One region of the Streptomyces sp. Pv4-95 genome, then DNA from elsewhere that is predicted to be linked to it. Evidence: riboswitches for the same ligand, from Rfam matches in the RefSeq annotation. Region 1 holds a riboswitch; each other region holds the start of a gene.
The links. Region 1 has a riboswitch for cyclic di-AMP ahead of QOM21_RS09960 (M23 family metallopeptidase). Riboswitches for the same ligand answer to the same signal wherever they lie in the genome.
Positions count from the first base shown of each region.

Region 1 (5,279 bases):
GCTGGAGCGCTGCGGCGCCACCATGGACGCGCACGCCGACCACCCCGGTCTGCGGGTCTCCCTCGAAGTGCCGGCGTCGCGGCTGGACCACGCCCTCGGCCTGCTCGCCGACGCACTGCGCGCGCCCGCCTTCCCGGACAGCGAGATCGAGCGGCTGGTGCGCAACCGCCTCGACGAGATCCCGCACGAGCTCGCCAACCCCGCGCGGCGGGCCGCGATGGCCCTGTCCAAGGAACTGTTCCCGTCGGCCTCCCGGATGTCGCGGCCCCGGCAGGGCACCGAGGAGACCGTCGAGCGGATCGACGCCGCGGCCGTTCGCGCCTTCTACGCGGCGCATGTACGGCCCGCGACGGCCACCGCCGTCATCGTCGGTGACTTCACCGGCATCGACCTGGACGCGTCGCTCGCCGGCACCCTCGGCGCCTGGACCGGCTCGACCGCCGAGCCGGTGAAGGCCTCGCCGATCACCGCGGACGACACCGGCCGAGTGGTGATCGTGGACCGCCCCGGCGCCGTCCAGACGCAGCTGCTCATCGGCCGCATCGGTGCCGACCGGCACGACCGGGTCTGGCCCGCGCAGGTCCTCGGCACGTACTGCCTGGGCGGCACCCTCACCTCCCGCCTGGACCGCGTCCTGCGCGAGGAGAAGGGCTACACCTACGGGGTGCGCGCGTTCGGCCAGGTGCTGCGCTCCACCGCGGACGGCAGCGGCGCCGCGATGCTCGCCATCAGCGGCTCGGTCGACACCGCCTCCACCGGCCCGGCGCTCGAGGACCTGTGGAAGGTGCTCCGCACCGTGGCGGCGGAGGGACTCACGGACGCCGAGCGTGACGTCGCCGTGCAGAACCTCGTCGGGGTCGCGCCGCTGAAGTACGAGACGGCCGCCGCCGTGGCGGGCACCCTCGCCGACCAGGTCGAGCAGCACCTCCCGGACGACTTCCAGGCGCAGCTGTACGCGCGGCTTGCCGAGACCGGCACGGTCGAGGCGACCGCCGCGGTGGTGAACGCCTTCCCCGGGGACCGGCTGGTGACGATCCTGGTGGGCGACGCGGCGCAGATCGCCGAGCCCGTCAAGGCGCTGGGCATCGGCGAGGTGAAGGTCGTCGGCGGCTGACCTGCCGTTGGTGACACCGCGGCGGTCCGGCGGGGGCCGGTGACCGTCGCTCAAATCGCAGGAAAAGGGATCCCGTGACGCTCGCCCGTCACGGGATCTCCTTTATGTCCGGATTATTGTGGCTGGTTGCGTGGTGCCCCTGTGGCGTGCCGCACAAAGTGCCGGTTCTGTTTGCCGATTGAAAGATGTCCCGTTTAGCGTCAGTCCGGCTGTTCGTCAGAAGTACGCCGCAACCGTGGCACCGGACAGTCATCGCCGAGTCCCCGTACGGCGCGAGCCAGGGGAGCCGGGGACCCACATGTCCCCTGGGGTGAATCGGATCCCTCCTCGGAGGGGGCCGTAGGAGACCTTCCTGCTCCGAACCCGTCAGCTAACCCGGTAGGCGAGAAGGAAGGAAAGGACAAGCCAGCACATGGCGTTCACCCGTGCCACCGGGAAGCATCGTGGTGCGAGCCGCGCTGCTCGCACGACCCGCAAAATCGCCGGCATAGCCACCCTCACCGCCACCGGCGTCGTCGCCTCCGTGGCCTCGCCCGCGCTGGCCGCCACGGACGCGGCCGCCACCCAGGACACCGGTCTGCGGCAGGCCGTCGTCGCCGGCGACGAACTCGCCGGCCGCATCGCCGCCCAGGCGGACGCCCAGCAGGCGGCCGCCGAGGCCGCCGCAGCCAAGGCCAAGGCCGAGGCCCTCGCCGCGAAGGTGGCCAAGGAGGCCAAGCAGCGCGCCGAGGAAGCCAAGAAGAAGGCCGAGGCGAAGGCCAAGGCGGAGCGCGAGGCCAAGGAGCGCGCCGCGCGCGAGGCGGAGCGTAAGCGCCTCAACGCCTTTGTCGCGCCCGTCGAGGGCTCCTACGTCTCCACCCCGTACAAGGCCACCAGTGGCCTGTGGTCCTCCGGCAGCCACTCCGGCATCGACTTCCACGCCGCCTCAGGCAGCTCCGTGCACGCCGTGGGCCGGGGCACCGTCGTCGAGGCCGGCTGGGGCGGCGCGTACGGCAACAACATCGTGATCAAGATGAACGACGGTACGTACACCCAGTACGGCCACCTGTCGTCGCTGGGCGTCTCGGTCGGCCAGACCGTCACCCCCGGCCAGCAGATCGGCCTCTCCGGCGCCACCGGCAACGTCACCGGGCCGCACCTGCACTTCGAGGCCCGCACCGGCCCGGACTACGGCTCGGACATCGACCCGATCGCCTACCTCCGCGGCCACGGCGTCAACGTCTGACGCGTACGGCACCGCAGCCTCTCCGAAGCCCCGGCCCCGGCCGGGGCTTCGGCGTTATCGGGACACCTTGGCCACCGGATATGCCGATGGCCAAAAAATATCCATGAATACCCGAAGCCCGTCGGAAAATCCGTCCCGGTCGAATAGAGTCACGGAAATGTCGCCGATCGGCGGCGTTTCCTGGGGATTGCGGCGGAGGCACGGGACGATGCGAGGCCATATTTCCGCGCAGGCGGTATGCACGGCGATTCGCGACGACATCGTCTCCGGCGTGCTCGCGCCGGGGAGCAGGCTGATCGAGGACATCCTGGCGGCCCGTTACGGCGTGTCCAGGGTCCCCGTCCGGGAGGCGCTGCGGACCTTGCAGTCCGAGGGGTTCGTCACCACCCGCCATCATGCGGGCGCCTGTGTCGCCGAGCCGACCGAGCAGGAAGCCGCCGATCTGCTGGACATCCGCGCCCTGTTGGAGCCCATGGGCGCCGCCCGCGCGGCCACCCGCCGCAGCCCCGCCCATCTCAAGGTGCTGCGTGGCCTCGTGCGGCTGGGCCGGGAGCGCGCACGCCACGGCCACCCCGCGGACCTGCGCCAACTGGACGGCTGGTTCCACGAAACCCTGGCCCAGGCGGCCGGTAGCCCCAGTCTGACGGCGCTGCTCACCCAGCTGCGGCGGAAGATCGAGTGGATGTACGTCGTCGAACTGCCCGCCCGGGTCGCCGAGTCGTGGGACGAACACGGCGCGGTGCTGGACGCCGTCGCCCGGGGCGACGCCGAGCGCGCCCGCGCCCTGATGGCCGCTCATATCGAGCGGTCCCTGCCGGTGCACCGGCTGCGGAGGGCCGGCGCGGCCGAGGTGAGGAAGCCGAAACAGCCCGTCAACACGGCGCGCGCCCGCCATTAACAAAGGCCCCGTATACAAAGAAGGCGTGCAATACATTGCACGCGGGGAGGGCGGTGGCCGCTAATTCGGCACGCTTTCTCCTGGCCGGGCCCGGAATTCGGTGAACCGGATATTCGGCATGCCCGCGGAGTGGTGCTGATTTCTTGGGGCAATGGCTCGGAGCAGTGCGCGGCGCTGATTATCCCGCGCCATTTTTCTGCCGGGTCTGCCGGAGCAGCAACCCAGGATTTTGCGAAACGTCCCGCTGTGCCTGGAGACCTGGGCTTCCGTCGGAGGCTCCGTGGCTTCCGCCGGCCCGGCGTGCCCCGGCAGCGAAACCGGCCCCGGCAGCGGACGGCCCCGGAGACGGAGCGCCCCGGCAACGAAAACGGCCCCGCCGTGGCGACCGTCGGCCGGTCGTCACGGCGGGGCCGCGGACACTGGGGTCCCGAGGACTCAGACGGTCTCGGGGAGCTCCTCGAGACCGTCCGCGACGAGCTTGGCCAGGCGGTCGAGCGCGGCGTCGGCGCCTTCGGCGTCGGAGGCCAGCACGATCTCCTCGCCACCCTCGGCGCCGAGGCCCAGGACCGCGAGCATGGAGGCGGCGTTGACCGGGTTGCCCTCGGCCTTGGCGATCGTCACCGGGACGCCGGCCGCGGTGGCGGCACGGACGAAGATCGACGCGGGGCGGGCGTGCAGGCCCTCGGCCCATCCGACATTGACGCGGCGCTCAGCCATGGTGTTGCCCTTCAAGTCGTGACTGTTGTCTAGACCAGTCTCTCATGGTGCCGGGACGTCCCGGCGGCCCGTCGGCCTGGCCCTCCTGCGTGCGGCCCCTCCTCGGGGGAGGCGCCGGGCGCACGGGCCGGGGCCCGCGCCGGGCACGGTGGCCGTGCCCGTTCCGTTTCCAGAGGGTACGCATGCCGAGCCGGTTGTCGGTGCCCGGCCGTACCCTGGCCGCATGCAGACGCCGCCGGACCTCGCCTACCCGACCCACTGGGAAGCCGATGTGGTGCTGCGCGACGGCGGCACGGCGCGCATCCGCCCCATCGCCGCCGATGACGCCGAGCGGCTGACCTCCTTCTACGAGCAGGTCTCGGACGAGTCGAAGTACTACCGCTTCTTCGCGCCCTACCCGCGTCTGTCCGACCGCGATGTGCACCGCTTCACCCACCACGACTACGTCGACCGGGTCGGCCTGGCCGCGACCGTCGGCGGCGAGTTCATCGCCACCGTCCGCTACGACCGGATCAACGACCAGGGGCTGCCCGCCAAGGATCCCGAGGACGACCAGGCCGAGGTGGCCTTCCTGGTCCAGGACGCCCACCAGGGCCGCGGCGTCGCCTCCGCCCTCCTGGAACACATCGCCGCCGTCGCCCGCGAGCGCGGTATCCGCCGCTTCGCCGCAGAGGTGCTCCCCGCGAACACCAAGATGATCAAGGTGTTCACGGATGCCGGCTACACCCAGAAGCGCACTTTCGAGGACGGCGTGGTCCGCCTCGAATTCGACCTCGAACCGACCGAGCAGTCCATGGCCGTGATGCGCGGCCGGGAGCAGCGCGCCGAGGCCCGCTCCGCCCAGCGGCTGCTGGCCCCTGGCTCGGTCGCCGTCATCGGGACCGGCCGCACCCCCGGAGGCATCGGCCGCACGGCCCTGCGCAATGTCCTCGACGCCGGCTTCACCGGCCGTCTGCACGCCGTCAACCACGCCTTCGCCGACGGCATGGACCGGCTGGAGCCGGAGGGCGTGCCGGCCGTCCGTTCCCTGAGCGAGATCCCCGACCCGGTCGACCTCGCGGTCATCGCCGTCCCCGCCGCCCGCGTCCCCGACGTGGTCCGCGACTGCGGTGAGCACGGCGTGCAGGGCGTCCTGATCCTCTCCTCCGGCTATGCGGAGGCCGGGCCCGAAGGCCGCGAGCGGCAGCGGGCGGTGCTCCAGCAGGCCCGCTCCTACGGCATGCGGCTGATCGGCCCCAACGCCTTCGGCCTGATCAACACCGCCCCCGACGCCCGGCTGAACGCCTCCCTGGCACCCCGGATGCCCGGCGCCGGCAACATCGGCC
Region 1 covers NZ_CP127172.1:2,237,972-2,243,250, reverse strand. Annotated here, with positions in the region: gene QOM21_RS09965 (M16 family metallopeptidase) at 1-1,114, shown strand, start outside; cyclic di-AMP (ydaO/yuaA leader) riboswitch at 1,358-1,514, shown strand; gene QOM21_RS09960 (M23 family metallopeptidase) at 1,527-2,339, shown strand; gene QOM21_RS09955 (GntR family transcriptional regulator) at 2,548-3,237, shown strand; gene QOM21_RS09950 (HPr family phosphocarrier protein) at 3,673-3,954, opposite strand; gene QOM21_RS09945 (GNAT family N-acetyltransferase) at 4,178-5,279, shown strand, end outside.

Region 2 (5,279 bases), 1.1 Mb from region 1:
TGCCGAGCCGGCGCGCGTAACCGGCCACCGCGTTCGCCTGGTGGCTGCCCGCGCGCTCCAGGACGGTGGCGCCGTCGAGGTAGCGCTGGGGGTCCGCGGACAGCAGCAGGCGGACGGTGGGGTCGACCCCGCCGGAGCGGTACTGGCCGGCGGCCATGGATCCCAGGCCGGCCTTCGCGGAGTTCAGCTTCAACGTCCTGCGCGCGGCCTCGTCCTGGAGTCGGCTCAGTTCCTCGCGCGCGGTGTCGGCCTGCTCCTTGGCGCCGTTGTACTTCTGCGTCGCCACCTCTGCCTCCTGGTACAGCGTGTCGACCCGGTCCTGCACCTGGGCGGGGGTGAGTTCGGGTGCGGCCTGGACGGTGCCGTCGAAGGCGGTGGCGGTGGCGGCTCCCGCGAGGGCCAGAACGGCGGCCGTACGGGCGGTGCGCGCACCGCGCGCCGTGCCGCCGGTGAGGGCGAGCGGGTGGTGCCTGGTCCTGCGGTGCGACGCCACTGTGGCCGTCACTTCCTTCCCTTCGGGCCGTGCGTGGCCCGGGTGGTCCGGGCGGGGTCCGGTGGGTCCGGCGGCGGCCCGTGAAGAGGGGGAGCGGGCCGCCGCCATTCCTTCCGGCGGGGCGGTCGACGCGTCGCCGGGGCGGAGACCGGCGACAGCGGGGAGTCGACCGCCTGGAGGAGGACGCTAAACCTGCGTCTCCCCGGGGCGAGCCCGCTTGCCCGGCATTGCTCACTTTCGACCGCCGATTGTCCGTAGCTGACCGCGCGGTCGCCGGGGCCGCGGTCGGCTCCCTGCCTGCCCTGACCGATGCGGCGATCGGGGGTGCCCTGCCCGAAGGCCCGTGCTATGCGGCGGATACGATCCAGCACTATGGACGTAGTAATCAATATCTTCGTCGGCCTGCACATCATCGGCATCGCCTCCCTGCTGGGCGGCTTCCTGACCCAGATGAAGGCGATGAGCGCAGGCGGGGCCCGGTTCGTGCCGGCCATGCTGCACGGCGCGCTGACGATGCTGGTGACCGGCATCGTGCTGGTCGGCCTGAACCAGGCGCAGGACCAGGAACTCAACAACATCAAGATCGGCATCAAGATGGCCGTCCTGGTGGTGATCCTGGCGCTGGTCTACGTCAAGCGGGACGAGGAGACGGTCGCCAAGCCGCTGTTCGGCGCGGTCGGCCTGCTCACGGTCGCCAACATCTTCATCGCGGTGCTCTGGACCTGATCCGGCCCGGTACACCGCTCGCGCGCTCACGGCGTCGTCCGGACGAGGCCCTGCGGACGGCCTTGCGGAAGGCCCTGCAGACGGCTCACCGCGCGGTCCCCACCTCCGGAGTCCGGTTCGGACTTCCGGGGCGGTGACCGCGCGGTGGCATGTGGGGGGTGGCCGTGGGGGGTGGCCTTGGCGGAGCGGCGCCGGCGCTATGCCGGGCGGACGCTCCCGTAGATGGGCATGTAGTAGATCGACTCCTCGCGGACGTTGGCGCCCGGCTTCGGTGCGTGGATCATCTTGCCGCCGCCTATGTACATCCCGACGTGGCTGATGTCGTCGTAGAAGAACACCAGGTCACCGGGCTGAAGGTCCTTGGTGGCCACCCGCTCGCCCACCTTCACCTGGTCCCAGGTCGTGCGCGGCAGGTCGACCCCGGCCGCCTTCCATGCCGCCTGGGTCAGCCCCGAGCAGTCGTAGGACGTGGGGCCGGTCGCGCCCCAGACGTACGGCTTGCCCATCTGCGCGCGGGCGAAGGCGAGCGCCTTGTCGGCCTTGGTCGAGTACGAACCGCCGGTGTCGCTGCCGCCGCCGGTCGAGCCGTCCGAGGCGCCGTCGCCGGGCTGCTTCTGCTCCTCGCGCTGCCGGCGCTCCTCTTCCGCCTGCTTGCGCGCCAGCTCCTCGGCCTTGCGCTGGGCCGCGGCCTCCCGCTTGCGCTCCAGCTCGGCCAGCCGCGCCTTCTCCTGGGCGGTCAGCCGGGACAGCAGCTGCCGGGCCTCGGCCAGCTTGCCCTGGACCGACTGCTTGGACTCCTTCAGTGACGTCTGGGACTCCTGCAGCCGCTCCAGACTGCGGGTCGCCTCCGCGCGCTGCCGGGTGGCCTCGGCCTGCTGCTCCTGGTAGTCGGTGACCGCCTGCTTCTGCCGGCCGGTCAGCCGCTCCATGAGGTGGCTGCGGTCGACGAACTGCTGCGGGTCCTTCGCGAGCATCAGCTGCGCGGTCGGGTTCATGCCGCCGGTGCGGTACTGGGCCGACGCGAACGTGCCCAGCGTGCGCCGGGACTCGTTCATCCGCTCCGCGCGCTTGGCGGCGGCGTCCAGGAGCTTGTCGACGGTTTCGCGCTGCCCCTCCGCCTTCTCCTTGGCGGCGTTGTACTTCTGGGTGGCGACCTCGGCCTGGCGGTAGAGGCCGTCGACCTTCTGCTTGACCTCTTCGATGGTGGGCTTGGGCGCCCGGGGCGCCGCGTCGGCGGACTGCGAGAGCAGCGTGACCGAGGCGAGGGCGGCGGTGGTGAGCCCGGCCGCCGTGCGGCGGCTTCCGGGCGAACTGAGCACGCGGGTGCGCGGCTTGCGATGCGACGCCAAGGCCGGCGACTCCTTCCGTGGACCGCCTACCGGGTTAGCTGTCGGGTTCGGGCGGGTGTCGCTGACGGAAGGCTTGCCCTACGGTCGTCGCGTCCGCCTCCGGCGGCCGCGCCGATCGATTCACCCCGGTGGTGCTGGTGGGTCCCCGGCTCCGGGTGCCTTCGTGGCAGGGCCGGACTCGGCGGAGGCGGCCCGTGCTGACGCTGTCGTCTGCGGGGATGCGGGCTGCCCGAGCGAGCACGGTAGCCAACTCGTGTGGCTCCTGTGAAGGCTGATGTTCGATTTGCCCGAAACCTTTTCGTGACCTGAATGTGTGCCAGGCGTACTTGCGGCAGATGTCGGGTTCGTGGTGGTGGCGGGGGCCCGCGCCACGGCTCCGGGGTGTGACGATCCGGTGCACGACGGTGACGAAGTGGGCCGAGGCGCCCCGCGTCGACGACCGGCGTCGCCCTCGTCGCCCGCCGGCTCCCGATTTCGACTCCCCGCGGCCCCGCCGGCCCCCTGCACGACACCCTGGACGGCTCCCGTTCAGCCGCTCCCCGGTCTCCTCCGGCGCCACTCCGGCCGATTCGGACCCACTATCCGATACTCCGGGGCGGGCTGTCAGTGGGGCCGCCTAGACTCGGTGGGCGATGAGCAGCCTCTTTGACGACAGCTTCCTGGCGGACCTCGGCCCGAAGGGCGAGGAGCCCCCGCCGCCTCCCGAGGACGAGGACGGTCCCGCACAGGAGGAGATCCCCGCCGACCTGTTCGGTGGCCGCTTCGACGTGCCCGGCGGGATCCCGCACGCCATCGGCCCGGGGCGCGACCGCTACTACCGCGACGGCGCCGCCCGCCCCGCGGTCGATCCGGACGCCCTCCTGGAGGGGCTCAACGAACAGCAGAAGGCCGCCGTGGCGCACACCGGCGGGCCGCTGCTGATCGTCGCGGGCGCGGGTTCCGGCAAGACCCGCGTCCTGACGCACCGCATCGCGCATCTGCTCGGCGCCCGCGGTGTGCACCCTGGTCAGATCCTCGCCATCACCTTCACCAACAAGGCCGCGGGCGAGATGAAGGAGCGCGTCGAGGAACTGGTCGGCCCGCGCGCCCACGCGATGTGGGTCTCCACCTTCCACAGCGCCTGCGTCCGCATCCTGCGCCGGGAGAGCAAGAAGCTGGGCTTCACGTCCTCCTTCTCGATCTACGACGCGGCCGACTCCAAGCGGCTGATGGCGCTGGTGTGCCGGGACCTCGATCTCGACCCCAAGCGCTTCCCGCCCAAGTCCTTCAGCGCCAAGGTCTCCAACCTCAAGAACGAGCTCGTCGACGAGGAGACCTTCGCCCAGCAGGCCGCCGACGGTTTCGAGAAGTCCGTCGCCGAGGCGTACTCGATGTACCAAGCACGCCTGCGCGAGGCCAACGCCCTCGACTTCGACGACATCATCATGACGACGGTCAATCTCCTCCAGGCCTTCCCGGATGTCGCCGACCACTACCGCCGCCGCTTCCGGCACGTGCTCGTCGACGAGTACCAGGACACCAACCACGCCCAGTACACCCTCGTACGCGAACTGGTCGGCCCCGCGGAGGAAGCCGGCGAGCTGTGCGTCGTCGGCGACGCCGACCAGTCCATCTACGCCTTCCGCGGCGCCACGATCCGCAACATCCTCCAGTTCGAGGAGGACTACCCGGACGCCACGACGATCCTGCTGGAGCAGAACTACCGCTCCAGCCAGACGATCCTCAGCGCCGCCAACGCCGTCATCGAGCGCAACGAGAACCGCCGTCCCAAGAACCTCTGGACGGACGCCGGAGCCGGCCCCAAGATCACCGGCTATGTCGCCGACACCGAGCACGACGAGGCCCAGTTCGTCGCCGACGAGATCGACCGGCTCACCGACGCGGGCGACGCCAAGGCCGGCGACGTCGCGGTCTTCTACCGCACCAACGCCCAGTCCCGTGTCTTCGAAGAGATCTTCATCCGGGTGGGGCTGCCCTACAAGGTCGTCGGCGGCGTGCGCTTCTACGAGCGCAAGGAGGTCCGCGACGTCCTCGCGTATCTGCGGGTGCTCGCCAACCCCGAGGACACCGTCCCGCTGCGCCGCATTCTGAACGTCCCCAAGCGCGGCATCGGCGACCGCGCCGAGGCGATGATCGACGCCCTGTCCCTGCGCGAGAAGATCACCTTCCCGCAGGCGCTGCGCCGGGTCGACGAGGCGTACGGCATGGCCGCCCGCTCCGCCAACGCCGTCCGGCGGTTCAACGTCCTCATGGAGGAGCTGCGCACCATCGTCGAGTCCGGTGCGGGCCCGGCGACCGTCCTGGAGGCCGTCCTGGAGCGCACGGGCTACCTCGCCGAACTCCAGGCCTCCACCGACCCGCAGGACGAGACCCGGATCGAGAACCTCCAGGAACTCGCCGCGGTGGCCCTGGAGTTCGAGCAGGACCGCGGCGAGGAGAACCCCGGCACCCTCTCCGACTTCCTGGAGCAGGTCGCGCTGGTCGCCGACTCCGACCAGATCCCGGACGAGGACGAGGACGGCAGCGGCGTCATCACCCTCATGACCCTGCACACCGCCAAGGGCCTGGAATTCCCGGTGGTCTTCCTCACCGGCATGGAGGACGGCGTCTTCCCGCACATGCGCTCGCTGGGCCAGACCAAGGAGCTGGAGGAGGAGCGCCGGCTGGCGTACGTGGGCATCACCCGCGCCCGTGAGCGGCTCTACCTCACC
Region 2 covers NZ_CP127172.1:3,363,054-3,368,332, reverse strand. Annotated here, with positions in the region: gene QOM21_RS14740 (NlpC/P60 family protein) at 1-505, opposite strand, end outside; gene QOM21_RS14735 (hypothetical protein) at 866-1,219, shown strand; gene QOM21_RS14730 (NlpC/P60 family protein) at 1,417-2,568, opposite strand; cyclic di-AMP (ydaO/yuaA leader) riboswitch at 2,576-2,762, opposite strand; gene pcrA (DNA helicase PcrA) at 3,201-5,279, shown strand, end outside.
Region 2: it holds a riboswitch for cyclic di-AMP, as region 1 does, so the genes downstream of both, QOM21_RS14730 (NlpC/P60 family protein) here and QOM21_RS09960 (M23 family metallopeptidase) in region 1, are expected to answer to the same signal.

Region 3 (5,279 bases), 1.3 Mb from region 1:
GCCGGCAATCACGCCTCTCTCATCGACGGCTGCCGGCTCTCCCGCGCCCGCACCACCGTCGTCCCGCACGCCGATCCGCAGGCCGTTCGGGCCGCCCTGGCCGGCCACGACGGCAGGGCCCTGGCGATCACCGACTCGGTGTTCTCCGTCGACGGCGACGCCGCACCGCTGCCGGGGCTCGCGGAGGCATGCCGGACGTACGGCGCCGGTCTTCTCGTCGACGACGCGCACGGACTGGGAGTGCTGGGCGAGGGCGGCCGGGGCGCGGCGGCCGCCGCCGGGCTCGCGGGCGACGCCGATGTGGTCGCCACGGTGACGCTCTCCAAGTCGCTCGGCTCCCAGGGCGGCGCGGTCCTCGGCCCCGCCCGGGTCATCGAGCATCTGGTCAACACCGCCCGGTCGTTCATCTTCGACACCGGACTGGCACCGGCGGCAGTCGGCGGCGCCCTCGCCGCACTGCAGCTGCTGCGCCGCGAGCCGGGCCGCGCCGCCCGCGCCGGGCAGGTCGCCGCGGAGCTGCACGGACGGCTCACCGCGGCCGGGCTCGCGGCCGTACGGCCGGACGCCGCGGTGGTCTCCGTACGGGCTCCTTCGCCGGAACTGGCGGTCCGGTGGGCGGCGGACTGCCGCGCGGCCGGACTCGCGGTCGGCTGCTTCCGCCCGCCGTCCGTGCCCGACGGGATCTCCCGCCTCCGGCTCACCGCCCGTGGCGACCTGACGGACGCACAGATCACCAGGGCGGTCGACACGATCGTGGCGACCGCTCCGGTCGCCTGAGCGAGGACCGGGCCCGAAGCGCCGTGGCGAGGTGAACCGCCCCACGGTGCCACCTTCCCCCGCGCGGCGGTCCGGCGTGCGAGCGCGGCGGGTGCTGCCGGCTCCGTCGCTGGTCGGCGACCGCCCGGGGGGGGGCGGAAGAGGGTGTGCTGAAGCCCCGTCATGTCGCTCAAATACGTTCTCACTTAGCAGAGTTCACTGCTTCGAGCGACAGATATATCCAGATCTTGGTGGATCGCCCACTGCACCCCATGGCGGATGGCAGGCTGTCGCAAGCAGCAGCCCGAGGCCCATCGGTATCCCGGTGGGCATCCCGGCTCCCCGGCCGGTGCGCCGGAGCCGGGCCTCGGTGGGAAGAAGGACGGCGTCGCGCATGGCAGACCACCAGGAATCCTCACTGACCCTGCCGAGCGACCCGGCCTCGGTCACCGCCGCCCGCGGATTCGTCCTGGAAGTGCTCGCCGGATGGGGAGTCCCCGCCGACGCGGTGATCGCCGACTCCGTCCGCCTGATCGTCTCCGAACTGGCGACCAACGCCGTTCAGCACACCTTCGGCCAGTCGCCGACGTTCACCGTCGAGATGCGGCTGGACCGCGACGAACGACTGCGCGTCGGTGTCACCGACAGTCATCCTCGCCGGCCGCGCCGTCTGCCGGCCGCGGTACAGCAGGACAACGGCCGCGGCTTGGTCATCATCCGCTACCTCGCCGCGGAGGCGGGCGGCAGGCTCACGGTCGTGCCCACCGAATCCGGCGGCAAGACCGTGTGGATCAGCATGCCGTGGACGGTCGCCGTCGCCTGAGGAGCCATCCCCTCAGGACGGCGGCGCGGCCTGCGCGGGAGCCCCCGAATGCCGGGTGAAGGCCCCGCGCAGCAACGCCCGCAGGGTGTCCGCGGCCGGTGCGCCGCCGCCGGTCCGGTAGGCCGCCGAGATCGTGCGCCGCAGGTCGGCGGGCTCCAGCCGGCGGACCCCCAGCGGAGTCACCGAACCGGCCGCCATCATCTCCGGCACCACCGCGACCCCCAGGCCCGCGCTCACCAGCGCGCACACCACCGCATAGCTGGGCGACTCGCAGCGCACCGCGACGCTCGCCCCGGCCGCCAACAGAGCCGCCTCGACCCCGCGCCGGTTGGGGTTGGCCGGCGCCATGCTGACCAGCGGCTGCCCGGCCAGCTCGGCCAGCGGCAGCCGCCCGGTGGCGGACGACAGCGCATGGCCGGGCGCGGTGACGAGCACCAGCTCCTCGGTCAGCAGCGGCTCCAGGCTCACGCCGTCCGGCGCCGGCATCGGATCGCCCGGCACATACGCGTGCGTCAGCGCCAGATCCACCTCGCCGAGCGCCACCGCCGCCATCCCCTGGGGCGGCAGATACTCCGTGACGCTCAGCTCCACATCGGGGTGGGCGCGCCGGAAGGAGCTGAGCGCGGGCGGCAGCAGATGCGTGCCCGCCGTCATGAACGTGCCGATCCGCAGTCGGCCGCCGGAAAGCCCCGTCAGCCGGGCCAGCTCGTGCCGCGCCAGATCCAGCTCGTCGAGCACCCGCCGGGCCCGTACGAGCAGCAGCTCGCCGGCCGCGGTCAGCCGCGCCCCGCGGTGGTGGCGCACCAGCAGCGCCGCACCCGCCTCCCGCTCCAGCTTGGCGAGCTGCTGGGAGAGAGCGGGCGCGGTGTAGCCGAGGCGGGCGGCCGCCCCGGTGATCGAACCGGCTTCCGCCACCGCCACCAGCGCGGCCAGCCGCGTCGGGTCGTACATAAAGAACCTCTTAAGGCAGGCAGAGAAGATTGCCAATACCTATTAAAGGCCCGGACGGGTGAAGCTGGCACCATGGACGGACAGCTGATCACCTTCACCGGCGTCGCCGCGGGCATGGTCGCCATGCCGGGCGCGGACTTCGCGGTCGTGGTGCGCAACGCACTCGCCTCGCGCCGGGCGGGGGTGGCGACCGCGGTCGGAGTCGCGGGCGGGCTGCTGGTGCACACCACGCTCGCGGTGGCCGGACTCGCGGCGGTGCTCGTCGCCGTTCCCGCGCTCTTCGAGTCCGTTCAGCTCCTCGGCGGCGGCTACCTGCTCTATCTGGGTGCCCGCGCGCTCGTGGCGGCCTTCCGCCGTCCCGCCGGGGCAGGCGAGGCGGGCGCTTCGGCGGACCCGGCTGCGACCGAGGAGGCAGCCCGGGGCACGGCTGCCCGCCCCGGCACCGTGCGCAGCCTGCGCCAGGGCTTCCTGACGAACGCCCTCAATCCGAAGGCGCCCGTGCTGTTCCTCAGCCTGCTCCCGCAGTTCGTTCCCGCGGGCGAACCGGCCCTGCCCCGCACCCTGCTGCTCGCGACCATGGTCGTCGGCCTCGCGCTGGTGTGGTTCCCGGCCGTGGCACTGCTCGTCGACCGCCTCGGCAGCTGGCTGCGCCGTCCGCGGGTGACGCGCGCCCTGGAGGTCGCCACGGGAGCGCTGCTGACCGCGTTGGGCGGCATCCTGCTCGTCGAGGTGGCGCTGGCCGCCTGACGGCGCATCAGCCGATCACCTGCCCGTCGGCCATCGACAGTTGACCCTCTGTCGTGTATCGGCCGAGGTCAGCCCACCCGCCCATACCGGACGGCGCGGCTCCAGATCTTCTCCAGCCGTACCACGGCCCCTGCCTTGGGGGCGTGCCAGATCCTGCCGCGGCCCGCGTAGATGCCGACGTGGTAGATGCCCCGTGAGGAGTGGAAGAAGACCAGGTCACCGGTTCTGCGGACGCCCGCGGGGACCCGCTCGGTGTGGCGGTACTGCTCCGCGGCGGTACGGGGCAGGGCCTTGCCCGCACGCTTGAACGAATAGCGCGTCAGGCCCGAGCAGTCGAAGCGGTAGGGACCTTGAGCGCCGTACTGGTAGGGGGACCCCTGCTTCGAGGCGGCGACGCGCAACGCTTTTGTGGAGCGTTGCGCGGCCGCGGCGTCCTCGGCCGCTCCTGGTACCAGCGTCGTTCCTCCGACGGTGATCAGAGCAAGGGCGCAGATGATGCCGGCACGTACCGGCAGGTTCGATCCATTCCTGCGCATGTTCATGCGCAACCCTTCGTCAGCCGCCTGCGAAGGAAGACCTGTCGGGTTCGGGCAGGCGAAGATGCCCGGCCGTGCGTACGGCTTCACCCCAAGGGATCCGCGGCCGTGATGGCCGGGACCCCGTCGTGCTCGGGTCCTCCGCTCCTGCCGATCCAAGCAGCGTCGACCGGACATCCGGACGGCGGCAGGATTAGGCGCCCGCCCGAACCGCCCCGTCACTGTGGCGGGGTCTTGTCGTCGAAGGGATCGTCACGCATCCACCGGCAGAATTCCGAGTTGAAAATGCCGTATGTGACATTCGCCACATACCGGCTAAATGGTTATTTAGGTGTGTTTGTCGGGAGTGTCGTGGCGGCCGGCAGGGGCGGGACCAGGGGAAAGCGCCGAGCGCCGCTGCAAGGAGGCGGTGCCCGGCGCAATTCGTCGCCTCCCCGCGAGAGGTGTCGACGCTGAGCCGTACGTGCGAGCCGAGACCGGCACGTGTCGCGCCGACGGCGTCCTGCACACGTCACAGGAGGGCCCGGCCGTCGTCGGAGGGGGGAGCTGCGAACGCCGGAAGAGGGGCCGTTCGCGTCAAGAAGGGGGTGGCGGCGGCACGGTGACGAGTCGTGCGCGTCGCTCGCCGTCCAGGACGCGCAGCGCCCGGGTGAGCGTCTCCTGATGCAGTTCGCTCTCCCCGCGCTGGTGCATCAGGGTGAGCGCGTCCCGCAGTTCGGCGCTCTTGCCGACCAGCGCCTGGGCGGCGCGCAGGCCGCTGTAGGTGGAGTCGCCGCGCGCCGGGTTGATGCGGCCCAGCAGGTCCACGACCTCCAGGTACCGGTCGATCAGTTCACCCTCGGCCCGTGTCAGCGCGGGCAGTGGAGGGAGTTCGGGTGGGAGCACGACCGCTCACCGTGCGCCGAGAGGGGCGGACGACTGCTTGCGGTTGCGGGTGAGGGCGTCGATCAGGCCGTATTCCACGGCGGCCGGGGCGTCGAAGATCTTGTCGCGTTCGATGTCCGCGGCGATCCGCGTCCGCGGCTGCCCGGTGTGCCGCGCCAGCATCTCCTCCAGCAGGTCGCGGGTGCGCAGCAGTTCATCCGCCTGGATCCGGAGGTCGGTCGCCTGCCCCTGGACCGGCTCGCTGAACGCCGGCTGATGGATCAGCACCCGGGCGCCGGGCAGCGCCAGACGCTTGCCGGGGGCGCCGGCGGCAAGCAATACCGCGGCGGCGGAGGCGGCCTGCCCCAGGCACACGGTCTCGATGTCGCAGGAGACGAACTGCATCGTGTCGTAGATGGCGGTCATCGCGGTGAAGGAGCCGCCGGGGGAGTTGATGTAGAGCGAGATGTCCTGCTCCGGCGCGGCGTGTTCGAGATGCATCAACTGCGCCATGACGTCGTTGGCGGAGGCGTCGTCGACCGGAGTGCCCAGGAAGACGATGCGTTCGTCGAGCAGCTTGGAGTACGGGTCGAGGGTGCGGG
Region 3 covers NZ_CP127172.1:891,237-896,515, reverse strand. Annotated here, with positions in the region: gene QOM21_RS04195 (8-amino-7-oxononanoate synthase) at 1-777, shown strand, start outside; gene QOM21_RS04190 (ATP-binding protein) at 1,151-1,579, shown strand; gene QOM21_RS04185 (LysR family transcriptional regulator) at 1,592-2,530, opposite strand; gene QOM21_RS04180 (LysE family translocator) at 2,603-3,277, shown strand; gene QOM21_RS04175 (C40 family peptidase) at 3,346-3,819, opposite strand; cyclic di-AMP (ydaO/yuaA leader) riboswitch at 3,823-3,988, opposite strand; gene QOM21_RS04170 (hypothetical protein) at 4,390-4,698, opposite strand; gene QOM21_RS04165 (ATP-dependent Clp protease proteolytic subunit) at 4,705-5,279, opposite strand, start outside.
Region 3: it holds a riboswitch for cyclic di-AMP, as region 1 does, so the genes downstream of both, QOM21_RS04175 (C40 family peptidase) here and QOM21_RS09960 (M23 family metallopeptidase) in region 1, are expected to answer to the same signal.

Region 4 (5,279 bases), 2.2 Mb from region 1:
ACAGGCCCTTGTGGTCGGGGTGGGCGCCGACCTTGGTGGCGATGACGACGTCCTCGCGGTTGCCGCGGGCGGCCAGCCAGTTGCCGATCACGGTCTCGGACTCGCCGCCCTTGTTGCCCGGCACCCAGGCCGAGTAGACGTCTGCGGTGTCGATGAAGTTGCCGCCGCCCGCCACGTACGCGTCGAGCACGGCGAAGGACTCGGCTTCGTCCGCCGTCCAGCCGAAGACATTGCCGCCGAGGGACAGAGGGGAGACGGAGAGCGAGCCGAGGGTCTTGTGTGTCGCGGTCATGCGTGGTTGCAGCGTCGGTTCGGAAGGGAAAATTCCCCCGCCGAGCCCGAACCTCGTCCCCGCCCCTCAGGACGCGGCCTCCAGCACAACGGCTCGCGCGGCTGCCGGGGCGAACCCTCCACCGGATCGCGCCCCCGCTGCCGCCTCACGCGCCTCTCAGACACTCACCCCGTGGTCGCGCAGCCACGTCATCGGGTCGATGGGGTCGCCGGCGTCCGGGCGGACCTCCAGGTGGAGGTGCGGGCCGGTGACGTTGCCGGTGGCGCCGACGCGGCCGATGACGTCACCGGCCTTGACCTCGCCGGAGGTCTTCACCATGGACGACAGGTGGCAGAACCAGAGTTCGGTGCCGTCGTCCATGGTCAGGACGATGCGGTAGCCGTACGAGCCGGCCCAGCCGGCCTGGGTGATGGTGCCGGAGTGCACGGCCTTGACGAGAGTGCCGGTCGGTGCGGCGAAGTCCTGACCGGTGTGGTCGGCGGACCAGCGGTCGCCGGCCTGCCCGAAGCTCGCGGTGAGGGTGTACGAGGAGACGGGGGCGATGAAGCTCCGCGCCAGCTTGGCGAGGCGCTCGGCCTCCGCCTTCTCGCGGGCGGCCTCCGCCGCCTCGCGCTTGGCCTCCAGCTCCGCGGCCTTCTTGGCCTCGGCAGCCTTCTCGGCCACCTTCTGGTGCTCGGCCGCGGCCTCCTCGGCCTTCTCGATGGCCGCGTCTTGGGCGGCATCGCGCGCCTGCTGCTCACCGGCGCCCTGCTGGGCATCGGCCTGCTGCAGGATGCGGTTGCGCAGCGTCTCGCCCGCGTCCTTGCCCTGGGAGGCGAGGGGGGCGCCGGCGACCGCGGAGTCCGCGCCGCCCGCTGCCGATGCGGCGGAATCGGAGCTCTGGTCGGCGTCGGAGTCGGATATGAGGCCGCCGATGCCGGGGAGCGACTTGGCGTCCGGCAGCTTCTCGGCGAGGTCGTCGGCCATGCCGCCGACGTCCGGCATCGAGATCGGGACCGGCGGCCGGCCCTCGGCCGTGGCCATCCCGCCGGCACCGACCGCGGCGATCACGCCGACGCCCAGGACGGTGCTGCTGCGGGCGAGTCCGCCGCCGCGCTGTCTGGCCACCCGGTGCTTGCCGCGGACGGGGCGGATGGACTCCTCGGTGGGATTCCACTCCTCCCACTCCCCGTCGCCGTCACGGTCGGCGGCGGGGAATCCGAATCCGGAGTCCCGCCCGTCGAGGTGACCTCGGTGTTCAGGGAATCTCTGGCCACCGAAGGCCGCTGGGCCGTCAGGGGAACCCGGGTCGTCGAGGGGGCCGGGCCCGTCGAAGACACTCCGGTCGTCGAGGTCGTAGGCGGACGGAACCTCGGGGGCAGGCCTGTTGGACGCCACGGGGGCGCACTCCTTTCCTTCCTTCTCGCCTACCGGGTTAGCTGACGGGTTCGGAGCAGGAAGGTCTCCTACGGGCACCCTCTGACGAGGGCGTCCGATTCACCCCAAGGTGGTGGTTCCCCGGTTCCCTTGGTGCAGTTCGGTGCGGTTCGGTGCGCCTTCGGCAGACTCGGCAGGGCCGGTGCGTTCCGCGGCTCCGGCCGACGGCTTCGGGGCTTCGGCGCGACTCGGGGCTCTTCGGTGCGCCGGAGCAGGCCGTGCGGCCGGCCGGTGCGAGATGCGGTGGCGGCGTGCGCGACGTGCAGAAGGTGCGTGAAGTGCGGGAGTTACGTGAAGTTCGAAGCGAGGGTGGAGATACGGAGGGTGCGGCATTGCCGGGAGTGCTGGAGGTACGGGAGTGCGTGAAGTGCGCTTACGGGATTCGGCGTCGGCGCGCGGTGCCGCCACTTGCGACGGCTGGGACGACCGCGCTGCGTTATCGGACAGTAATAGAGATGGCCACTGAATTCCAAGCGTTCCCGGGAATCCGTATGTGCTCCGTAGGAGCTTTGGCGTGGACTTTTTCACCCACGAGCGCCCCAATCCGGGCGAGTTGACCAACCGGCTCCAAACGATCTCCCGACGATCGTGCGCCAGTCGTTATGCGGAGGGGTGCCCGACCATCACGGAGCGTGAGAGCAGTAACGTCGGATCATGGTCGTCAACGTCGTCAACAGCGCGCAGACAGTGGCCGATCGGTACCGGGAGTTCTCCTGGCAGCAGGCGCGGGGGCAGTCCGACGCCCACGAGGAGCTGACCGCGCGGATCAGTCAGGACGCCGAGTTCTGCGACGTGCTCGCGGGGTCGCTGCCCGCGGGGAACAAGCAGCAGCCCAATCTCCTCCTCGCCGCCGTCCGCTATCTCGACGGTCCGCACGCCGAACAGGGCCCGCACGGTGAGGCCGCGTACGGACGCTGGCGGGAGTGGACGATCCGGCACTGGGACGAGGTCCGCGCCGTGATCATGCAGCGCGCCACCCAGACCAACGAGCCCGCCCGCTGCGCCACCCTGCTCCCGCTGCTCGCCCGGCTGCCGCAGCCGCTGGCACTGCTCGAGGTCGGCACGTCGGCCGGGCTGTGCCTGCACCCCGACCGCTACCGCTACCGCTACGAGGGCGGCGCCGAGGGAGGCGGCCACGGCACCCAGGAAGTGGGCGCCCCGGGCAGCCCGGTGACGTTCACGTGCCGCACGAGCCGGGCGACTCCCCCGCCGGCGGACGCGCCGCCCGCGCCCACCGCGCTGCCGGAGGTCGTCTGGCGCGCGGGCATCGATCTGGACCCGCTTGACCCGGTCACCCGGCCCGACGACCACCGCTGGCTGCAGGCCCTGGTCTGGCCCGGGCAGCGGGCGCGCGCGGACCGGCTCGCGGCCGCCGTCGAAGCGGTACGGGACGCGCCCCGGCCCACGCTCGTCCGCGGGGATCTCGTCGACGAGCTGCCGGCGCTGGCCGCGGCGGCCCCGCGGGAGGCGACGCTGGTCATCTTCCACAGCGTCGCTCTGATGTATCTGCCGCCGGCCCGCCGTGCGGAGTTCGCCCGGCTCGTACGGTCCGTCCTGGCCGAGCGGGGCGGTCCAGGGCACTGGATCTCCAACGAGCACCACACCGAGCTGCCCTGGATCACCGACCCGGCGCACGATGCCCTGCCGCCCGAGTACGCGCATCTGCTGACCCTGTCGCTGGACGAACAACCGGTCGCCCTCACCGGCCCGCACGGACAGATCCTGCACTGGCTCCGGGAACCCGTCCTCGGGGCGCGATGACGGCCCTGGCCGGACGCGCCGGAGGCGGAGCCGCCGCCTATACCCCCAGCGGCCGCTGCAGCGCGAGCAGCGCCATGTCGTCGGCGGGCGCCCCTCCCGTGTGCCGCGCGACGTCCTTCACCAGCAGGTCGAGGAGGTCCGCCGGGCCGTTGAAATGGCGGCCGCGCAACTTGGCCGACGGGTCGTAGAACCGGTTGGCCAGGTTGCGGGCCTCGGTCACCCCGTCGGTGAACAGCAGCAGCAGCGAACCGGCCGGGAAGAACGTCTCGTCCGCCCGGTCCGGCCACCCCGCCACCTCGCTCATCCCCAGCGGCAGCGCCGGCGTCGAAGGGGCCAGTTCCAGCAGGCCGCCGTCCGGGGCGAGCAGCAGCGGGGGCGGGTGGCCGCGGTTGAGGACGCGCAGCACGGCGTGCTCCTTGGAGGGAACCTCCGCCAGGACGGCCGTGGTGAACCCCTCGAACTGGTCCAGCCCGTCGCGTCTCCCGCCCTCGCGCTGCAGCGCCCGCTCCAGCCGGCCCGCCACCGCCTCCAGCGAGGTCTCCTGCTCCGCCGCCTCCCGGAAGGCGCCGATGACGACCACCGCGGCCTCCACCGCCTCCAGCCCCTTGCCGCGCACATCGCCGACGATCAGCCGTACGCCGTGCGGAGTGTCCTGCACGGCATAGAGATCGCCCCCGATCCTGGCGTCCGCCCGCGCCCCCACGTAGCGCGCGGCGACCGCGAGGCCGCCGATCCGCTCCGCGGGCGGCGGCAGGACGGCCCGCTGGACGGCCTCGGAGACATCGCGTACGGAGGCGAGCCGGGCATCGTTCCTGCGGACGGCGCGGTTGATGCCGAGAGCCAGCACGGCGACGATCACCACGGTCACGGCCTCGGTGGCCGACTCATGGGTGTCCTGGGTGCCGTGATAAACGACGGACCAGAGCTCGCCGACGACGGCCGCCAAGGCGACGATCGCCGTGGTGCGCAGCGAGTGGAGCGGTGCCGCGACGAGCGGGGCGGCGGAGAAGAACGGCGAGGCGGTGTACTGCTCCGGCGTCGCGATGTCGAAGACCACGCCGCCGACGATCAGGATGAGCGGCAGCCGGCGCGCCAGCCGGCGGCTCCAGGGCGACATCCGCTCGCGGCGCGGCAGCCGCTCCTCGTCGCCCGGGCGGGCCCTGCCGCTTCCCAGTACCCGCACCGGCTCTCTGCTCCCGCCCGCCACTCACGGCGCCGGCATCGGTCATGGCGTCGGTCGTCGGCCATGGTGTGCGGCGCCCTCGGCTCACCCAAGGCTTTCCGCTACGGGGCGAAGGGGCGAGTCCTCAGGGGCCGGACGGGTCACGCGTGCGGGCCCGGACCGTAGCGCCTCCGTCGTGGCCGTCACAGCCATCGCAGTTGTCGCAGCCGTCACGGTCGTCACGTAAGAGACCACCACCCGAAAGCGGGCAAATCCGGGACCGGCGCCGGGGCCTGACGGGACGACCGGGACGACGAAGGCCGCCGGACGGCACCGCACACGCCGGCCCCGCACCCACCGCCCCGGGAACACCACCCGGCCGGCCCCGCCCCCGGACACAGCTGCGCCCCGGGGCGCTCTCGCGCACACCGGGGCACAAAATTGCTGGTCAACCCCTTACGGGGCATCAGAAACGGTGGGCCATCAGGGGCTCGAACCCTGAACCAATGGATTAAAAGTCCACTGCTCTGCCAATTGAGCTAATGGCCCGCACCGAGCAGCATAGCCCGACCATGCGCCCCAGCCCGAAGCCATTGGGCATCAGCGGTCCTGACGCGCATGCCCGGGCCCTCCCCGAGCCACTCCCAC
Region 4 covers NZ_CP127172.1:4,407,192-4,412,470, reverse strand. Annotated here, with positions in the region: gene QOM21_RS19325 (aldo/keto reductase) at 1-292, opposite strand, end outside; gene QOM21_RS19320 (M23 family metallopeptidase) at 449-1,669, opposite strand; cyclic di-AMP (ydaO/yuaA leader) riboswitch at 1,681-1,824, opposite strand; gene QOM21_RS19315 (DUF2332 family protein) at 2,363-3,469, shown strand; gene QOM21_RS19310 (PP2C family protein-serine/threonine phosphatase) at 3,507-4,586, opposite strand; tRNA gene QOM21_RS19305 (tRNA-Lys) at 5,108-5,180, opposite strand.
Region 4: it holds a riboswitch for cyclic di-AMP, as region 1 does, so the genes downstream of both, QOM21_RS19320 (M23 family metallopeptidase) here and QOM21_RS09960 (M23 family metallopeptidase) in region 1, are expected to answer to the same signal.